One region of the Thermosyntropha tengcongensis genome, then DNA from elsewhere that is predicted to be linked to it. Evidence: riboswitches for the same ligand, from Rfam matches in the RefSeq annotation. Region 1 holds a riboswitch; the other holds the start of a gene.
What was found. Region 1 has a riboswitch for cobalamin ahead of ACZ42E_RS01925 (prenyltransferase/squalene oxidase repeat-containing protein). Riboswitches for the same ligand answer to the same signal wherever they lie in the genome.
Positions count from the first base shown of each region.

Region 2: linked by a shared signal. The riboswitch ahead of ACZ42E_RS11160 (energy-coupling factor ABC transporter permease) and the one ahead of ACZ42E_RS01925 (prenyltransferase/squalene oxidase repeat-containing protein) in region 1 are both predicted to bind cobalamin.

Region 1 is NZ_AP042437.1:408,011-412,220, reverse strand. Features, by position in the region: gene ACZ42E_RS01930 (S-layer homology domain-containing protein) at 1-309, opposite strand, end outside; gene ACZ42E_RS01925 (prenyltransferase/squalene oxidase repeat-containing protein) at 326-1,630, opposite strand; cobalamin riboswitch at 1,756-1,970, opposite strand; gene ACZ42E_RS01920 (nucleobase:cation symporter-2 family protein) at 2,151-3,476, opposite strand; rRNA gene rrf (5S ribosomal RNA) at 3,838-3,952, opposite strand; rRNA gene ACZ42E_RS01910 (23S ribosomal RNA) at 4,013-4,210, opposite strand, start outside.
Region 2 is NZ_AP042437.1:2,280,112-2,284,321, forward strand. Features, by position in the region: gene ACZ42E_RS11150 (sigma-54 interaction domain-containing protein) at 1-1,042, shown strand, start outside; gene cobO (cob(I)yrinic acid a,c-diamide adenosyltransferase) at 1,170-1,691, shown strand; cobalamin riboswitch at 1,795-1,977, shown strand; gene ACZ42E_RS11160 (energy-coupling factor ABC transporter permease) at 2,105-2,791, shown strand; gene ACZ42E_RS11165 (energy-coupling factor ABC transporter substrate-binding protein) at 2,778-3,071, shown strand; gene cbiQ (cobalt ECF transporter T component CbiQ) at 3,061-3,828, shown strand; gene ACZ42E_RS11175 (energy-coupling factor ABC transporter ATP-binding protein) at 3,876-4,210, shown strand, end outside.

The DNA.
Region 1 (4,210 bases):
GGTTATGCTGGCAATGACTGTCGTTGTTCCTCCTCCCAGATAAGCCCGGTAACTGCCCGCAGGCAGGATAATGCGGAAACTGTAGCTTCCGCTGGCATCGCTCAAGGTTTGCCCTATATAAGCCTTCTTGCTCCCATCCGCCTTTTCTACCACCAGGCTTACCCCGCTCAAAGGGGAAGCGTCATTTCCGCTTATGACAACCGTATTTCCACTTACACTGGCCTCTGCCCCCCACGCCGGCAGGACAAGGCTTAAACAGAGGAAAAGGGAGATAAGAAAAGCTAAAAATTTATATTTGCCTCTTTTCATCCCTCAACTCCCCCTTTTAGCTGTTTACCTTAAACACTACCGGCTTTGCAAGCGGAGTTCTGTTCTGCCAGTTGTCCCACACCATAATCCTTGCCTCATAGGTTCCGTTTTCTATAATGCTCATGCCGCCGCTTATGCTTTCACTCTGGCCGGCAGCTACATTTTTGGCCAGAGAGGTGTAATACACCATCTTTTCCGGCTTGTCTTTTTCTACCCTGTAAAGCCCTGCCACCGTCAGGGTTTCCTTATCCTGTCCTTCCGGATTATTTATCCTCATAGAAAAGCTCCAGTCAGTTCCCGCATTTGGAGAAGAAGGCACAGTAATGCTTATATATAATCTCTCCAATGGGGGAAGAGAATTATTATACTTGGAAACATAACCTCCGTTTACCTTCTTTAAGTCAGCCAGGGCAAGAAGCGCACTGCGGGTAGACATAGTGTTTGCCTCACCAGGCTTCCAGGGAGCATAAAAAGCTCCATTTTCCAGCTGATATTTGAGCAGGGCATCCACCATAGTCTTGTTATCCTTTTTCCATTCATCTCCCTGCGGATCTATGCCCAGGGCTACCAGAGCTTCAATGACTGCCGCAATAGAATCCGGGGATTCGCTCTGGACTTCTTCTCCATTCCAGATATAAAACCCAAAACCAGCTTTATCATTCTGCTTGTTCTTTAAAAACTCCAATGCCCTGTTTATCGTTTCATTTACATTTCCGTCATTCTTATACGGTGCCAGGGCTACAAGGGCATGCGCGGTCGAGTCAATATCTACCCCCCAGCCGCTTTCGTCAAACCCGCCGGCATAAGGGTCACCCTCCGGCTTCTGTTTGGAACATATATAATTTACCGCCCCGGTTTCATTAAAAGAAACACTTATTCCATTTTTCTTTGCCAAATTAAGGGCAATTACTGCCCAGATAGTCTGGTTCAGGGTATCTTCATTGTCAGTTGAGCTGAAATATCCGCCTGCTTTCTGCATACTCTGCAGGGTACCTACATAGCCTGCCACATCTTCACCCCTGGCCAGTCCGCCTATGATTAAGCGGGCATAATCCGAAGGCTTTTGCGGATTTTGCGGGCTTAAAAGAGCTATCTCCAGATTTCCCGCTTTTCTAAGCCCCAAAGCCGCCCAGTCTCCATCACCTTCGCCAAAAGCCGCAATATTGCTGTTAACATAAAGGCAGGCCTTCGTAAGCGCCTCATTTATATCGTCATCGCTTGCTGCCTTTACCGGCAGGACATAAGAAAAACCCAGAATAAGCTGCCATAAAATAAGCACCACCAGTATCGAATAAAACCTGCATACCGACCTTTTTTTCATTTTTCCTAACCTCCCTGTTTAATGCTTGCCAAAAATAAAAAAACGCCCGACTAACTGGTCAGACGCAGGTCAGGTGGCTTTTTTCGCACCATCCTTTTCTCCTCCCTTCTTATCCCCAGAAGTCAGATTTTTTCGCCCTGCTGGCAGGTCTCCTGGCTTAAGGTCATCCTACTCCCGGCTCCTTCCCATATACACCCCCGGCTCCTGCCAAAGCATGTATACAGTGGATTTGATGCCGGTTTCGTCCCTAACACAGTAGGGGGAACTGCAGCGGATTCTCACCGCTTTCCCTTTTAAAACAGCCGCATAAACGGCTGTTACCAGCAAAGCCTATTCATTTTTAAAGCTAGAAGATATTTTAAAGCAAAAATATGCTAATAGCAAGGATATCAAAAACCTTTTCAAATGAAACAGATGAAACAGGGGACGGTTCTTTGTTTCACTAAAGTGAAACAAAGAACCGTCCCCTGTCAAAAAAAATCCCCCATTAAGGGAGATTTAAAATCAATTTCTATTCAATCTATGCATCATATTCCCTGTCTCTTGGTAAAAGCAGATTAAGTACCACAGCCGTAATAGCACCGGTAACAATACCAGAAGAGAGAAGAATCTGCAGTGCTTCCGGCAGATGGGATAAAATATCCGGTCTAAAGGTTACTCCTAAACCGAGTCCAAAAGATACAGCAATGATAATAAGGTTTCTTCTGGTCAAATTTTCCTGTCTCATTATATTAAGACCAGCACCGGCAATCATTCCAAACATGATTATTCCTGCTCCACCTAAAACCGGATTGGGCATAATAGCAATTAAAGCTCCCAGTTTTGGGAAAAGCCCCATCAGCATAAGGATTATACCTGCCAGCATAACTACATAGCGGCTGGCCACACCGGTGAGAGAAACTACCCCGATATTCTGGCTAAAGGTAGTAGTAGCACCAGAGTTGAAAATTCCAGCAATTCCAGCACCAACCCCGTCACAGAGGATACCAGCTGCCAGCTCATCATCATTTAGTTTTTTGCCCGAAGCTTCACCCAAAGCCAGCAGGTCTCCGATACTTTCAATCGCCGAAACCACATAAGCTACAGCAAAAGGTAAAATAGCTGCCCAGCTAAAATGGAAACCATACTTCAAAGGAACCGGAACGGAAAACCAGGCAGCCTGGACAACCGGTGTAAAATCAAGTTTGCCCATAAAGAAGGCTACAATATAACCAAAGATTATTCCCAAAAGAATAGCCGAGGCACTTATCATACCTTTCCCAAACTGGTTTAAAAGAATTACCACAATCATTACTAAAATTGCCAACGCCAGGTTGGAAAGGCTTCCGTAGTCAGGAGCACCCACGCCACCTGCAGCCCAGTCAATACTTACAGCAATAAGGGTTAATCCGATCAAAGATACTACAGAACCAGTAACAATAGGAGGGAACAATTTTCTAAGCTGAGGAATAAAGCGGCTTAAAATAATCTCAGTAAGAGAGGCAACTATAGTAGCAGTATATATGCCACCCAATCCTAATTTACTTCCCACAGCAATAGAAGGACCAACAAATCCGAAGTTAGTTCCCATAACACAAGGCATTTTAGCTCCCACAGGCCCTACTCCGCGGGATTGAATAAAGGTAACCAGTCCGGAAGCAAAAAGTGCACAGCTCACTATAAATGCTAAATCCTGAATAGGAACTTTTAAAACACCGCCAACTACCAGAGGAACAGCAACAACACCAGCAAAAGCAGCCAAGATGTGCTGAATAGCTAAAGGAATGGCCACTGCTAGAGAAGGTTTGTCCTCGATGTGAAAACGAATTTCCGGATTCACTTCACGGCTTACAGTTTCTACTGACATCAAAACCCTCCTTATTGTTTAGTACAGTGCATTGTTTAGTACGACCAAACAAGAAAATAGCCAGTAAAATTTTCTAAATCTTTACCTTTTCCGCCACCTCCTTTAGCCAACTGCAACCTTATGCCGTCCCTCCTTCTAAAAAATTTTTAATTTACATATAATCCTGTCTTATATCCATGCAATGACCATGCCAATATAGGAAACCTAATAATACTTATATTTTGTCGAAAAGTGCGAAAAAAATACCCTGAAAATATTTCCTACAAAGAAAAAAATTCACCTGAAACAGGGGACGGTTCTCTGTTTCATTTTGAAACAGAGAACCGTCCCCTGTTTCAGAGATGTTTCAGAAAAAAATAAATCCTGGCAACGACCTACTCTCCCACAGCTTCAGCTGCAGTACCATCGGCGCTGGAGGGCTTAACTTCCGTGTTCGGGATGGGTACGGGTGTTTCCCCTCCGCTATCGTCACCAGGAATTCTTCTTCCCTGAATCCCTCAAAACTGCAGATAGCGCTTTCATCACCTCAAGGCTCCTAGGTCAAGACCTCGATCTATTAGTACCGGTCGGCTTAATACATCGCTGTACTTACACCCCCGGCCTATCTACCACCTAGACTCGATGGGATCTTACCTCCTTACCGGAGTGGGAGAACTCATCTTGGGGTTGGCTTCGCGCTTAGATGCTTTCAGCGCTTATCCATTCCAGACATAGCTACCCAGCTGTGCCCCTGG
Region 2 (4,210 bases), 450 kb from region 1:
ATATCGAAAACTGGATAAAAATTTATCCGTAAATGAAGAGGCATATTATACTTTTGATGATATTATAGGCGAATCAATGACGATAAAAGAAATAAAAGAAAAGATGCTAAAAGCGGCGCGCGGCAATTTCCCTATTTTTGTCTATGGGGAAACTGGAACGGGAAAAGAGTTGTTAGTCCAGGCAATCCACAATGCTAGCCCACGACGGAAAGGACCTTTTATTGCTCAAAATTGTGCCGCTTTGCCAGAAAATCTCATGGAAGCTATTTTGTTTGGCACGGTGAAAGGAAGTTTTACAGGAGCGGAAAATAGGCCAGGCCTTGTTGAATTGGCTGATGGCGGGACGTTGTTTTTAGATGAGATTACTTGTCTGCGCTTTGATCTGCAGGCTAAACTGTTACGTTTTTTGCAGGAAGGCTATGTGCGGCGCATAGGTGATAATAAGGTGAGAAAGGTGGATGTGCGTGTTATGAGCGCTACCAATGTGGAACCTCAGGAAGCGCTGGAGAAAAAGCTGCTAAGGCCGGATCTATTTTATCGGCTTAATGTTATGAGCTTGAGGTTGCCCCCTCTCCGGGAAAGGATGGAGGACATACCGCTTTTGGTAAAGTCTTTTATTAGCCAGTTTAATCGTCAGCTGGGCAAGGATATCCAAGGGATAAGCCGTGAGGTTGAGGGAGTATTGATGAATTATCAGTGGCCGGGGAATATAAGGGAGCTGCGGGGAGTCATAGAATACGCGGCTAATTTCTGCGACGGAAAATTTATTCAGCTGCAAGATTTGCCAGAATATATTCTAAAGAATGCTTACGAAATAAGCGATAAAGAAATAAATCTTGAAGAGATAGATTGGGATCAGGATTTGCGAAGTTTTTTGCAGGCTATGGAAGCAGAGCTTATACGCAGGGCGTTGAAAAAAGCGCATGGCACTGTGAGCAAAGCTGCCAAAATGCTAGGCATACCACGGCAGACTCTCCAATATAAAATGAAAATACTAGGGATTGAAATGGAGGATATGTCGCAAGAAATGCTAAAAAATTAGCAGGTGGTGACTATAATCGGGCAAAATATCGAAGAGCAGGTGGGAAAAATAAAGCTGCTTCTTGGTCTGAAAGGTGGTATGGATTTTGCATAAAGGTATAAATAAAGACCAAGAAGGAGGAACCTGGGTGAAAAAAGGGTTGGTGATGGTATATACAGGAAATGGGAAGGGCAAAACTACTGCGGCGTTAGGGCTGGCTTTTAGGTGTTTGGGGCATGGTAAAAAAGTGTACATGATTCAGTTTATGAAAGGTGGAGGGGAGTACGGAGAGATTCAAGCTGCTCGTTTTTTTCCCAATTTTACATTGGTTCAGAGAGGGATGTCTTCTTTTGTGAGAAAAGGGACACCGCGTCGTGAAGATGTGGAGTTGGCGGAAAAAGGCTTGGAACTGGCTAGAGAGATTTTAAAAGATGGCAGCTATGAACTAGTTATTTTAGATGAAATAAATGTGGCTGTAAGTTTTGGTCTTTTAAAAGAAAGTGATGTCCTGGAGCTTATAGACCTAAAACCTGAACATGTTACAATGGTTCTAACAGGACGTTACGCTCCGCCTGGGATTATTGAAAGGGCGGATATGGTAAGTGAAGTTATGGAGGTAAAACATCATTATAAACAGGGGATAACTTCTCAACCAGGTATAGAATATTGATAAGATTTTAATTTTATGCATCATAATTTTTTACTCTTGCTCAATAATTAGGTATAATATTTTTGTATAAAAAATTTTTAGGTTGTAAAATATAGTTTGATTTTAATTGAGTAAGGCAACTGGTGCCCAGTTTTGTGCTGGGCTTAAAAGGGAAACCGGTGAAAATCCGGTGCGGTCCCGCCACTGTGAGGGGGATGGATTGCGTAGAATGCCACTGGGGATTCCTGGGAAGGTGCGTGATTCGATGAACCCGAGCCAGGAGACCTGCCAGTTGCTGTACCCTTTAAGGCCTGCGAGGACGGGTAAAAGGGAGGTGGGGATATTTGTGCCTGTAAGGTGCCTCCGTCTCGCTGGCTGAGTCGGAGGCATATTATTTTTCGCGAGTTTTAAAAATATAGGGGAGGTTGTTTATCATGCATATTATGGAAGGTTTTTTGCCTTCTGAACATTGTGCCTTATGGGCTGCAGCAGCTGCGCCCGTCGTGGCTTATGGAGCGAGCAAGATAAAAAAGATGGTTCAGGAATATCCAGAAACTAAGATGTTAGTGGGTTTTGGGGCAGCTTTTATCTTTGTGCTTTCTGCCCTTAAATTGCCTTCTGTAACAGGGAGCTGCTCGCATCCTACAGGCACTGGGCTGGCTACTATACTATTTGGGCCTTCAGTTGTCGCGGTACTAGGATTGATAGTTCTTGTTTTTCAGGCTTTGCTGCTAGCGCATGGGGGGTTGACTACTTTGGGGGCTAACACCTTTTCTATGGCGATTGCTGGGCCTGTGGTGGCTTATCTTGTTTACAAGGCGGGGCAGAAATTGCGCTTGCCCTGGACAGTAAATGTGTTTTTAGCAGCATGCTTGGGAGATTTGTTTACCTATGTTGTCACTTCTATGCAGCTGGCCTTGGCTTTCCCTGATCCAGTAGGAGGTTTATGGGCTTCATTTGCTAAATTTGGCTCGATATTTGCCGTGACTCAGATCCCGTTAGCGGTGGTGGAAGGGTTTGTAAGTGTTTTAGTTTTTGATATGCTGATTAAATATGGCCGTGAGGAGCTTTCTTTGATTGGAGTACTGGCAGAGGGGGAAAAGGGTGATGTTGTCGCTTAAAACGAAAGCATTGATTTTGGTGCTGATAGTTTTAATATGTATTGTGCCTTTATGGCTAGTTAATAGCAATGGGGAGGAAGTTTTTGGAGGCGCTGATTCTAAGGCTGAAGAGGTAGTGGGAGAAGTAGCGCCTAATTATGAGGTCTGGTTTGAACCGCTGTTTGAGCCTCCCAGCGGGGAAATTGAGAGCCTTTTGTTTGCTCTGCAGGCAGCTTTAGGAGCAGGCGTGATTGGCTATTATGTGGGATATAAGGTGAGAGGAAATAGAGATGCTGATTGAAAGCTATGCCTGGAAAAGTTACTGGCGGGACTATCATCCCTTAGAAAAATTAAGCCTGGCATTGGTTGTTATGATCTTGTGCTTTTATTTATCTCAGCTTATTCTGCAGTTTGTGCTGTGGCTTATAGTATTTTTCCTGACGATAAAAGGAGGGGTGAGGTTATCTGATTACCTGAAAATTTACATACTGCCAGCAGGGTTTTTGGTTTTTAGCCTGGTAGGCATCGCGCTTGTTTTTAATCCCGCTGATACTTGTTTGTTAAGCTTTAAAATAGGCATGACAAATTGGGGGATAACATCTTACAGCCTGCGTGCTGCCTCAGAAGTAGGGATTAGAACAATGATAATGATAGGAGCGTTAACTTTTTTGGCACTCAGCACGCCTGTTTTAGAATTAGTTTCTGCTTTTCAAGGGATAGGTGCTAAAGGGATACTTTGCGAAATAATTTACATTAGCTATAGAATTATCGCGATTTTGTTGGAAGTGGGAGAAAGGATAGTTAGGGCTGAGTACCTTCGTTTAGGATATGTGGGCTTTAGGCAGTCCTTAAGGTCAGTAGTTTTGCTTGTTTTTGGGCTGTTTAGGGCCAGTATGGCGCGCTATCAGGAAATGAAGACAGTAGTTGAGGCTCGGGGGGTAGAGGCCAAGATACCTGTGGTTGAGCTTTATCAACCGTTGAATTTTTTTCGCTTGGCAGCCATATGGGGGTCAGGGGCTCTTGTTGTTGTGCTCAGCAAGGTGTTAGGAGGCGTGTAATAGCTTGTACCAAATTGATTTTTACATGTTATAGGGGAAGGATATCGATGAATAATGATTGGGCAATAATGGGTTTAAGAGGAGTAGGCTTTAAATATGACAGGGAATATGTGATCTCAAAAATTACTCTTGACCTTCCAAAAGGCAAGAAGATTGTCATACTGGGGCCCAATGGGGCGGGTAAGACAACTTTGCTCTATGTCATGTGTGGTTTGCTAAAACCGCAGGAAGGGGAAGTATTTTTTAAAGGGAAGAAAATTGGCTTTTCCCGCAATGAGCTAAAAGAGTTCAGAACAAAAGTGGGAATAGTTATGCAGAATCCGGATGTTAATCTCATATGTCCGCTGGTTGCCCAGGATGTAGCTTATGGGCCAACTAATTT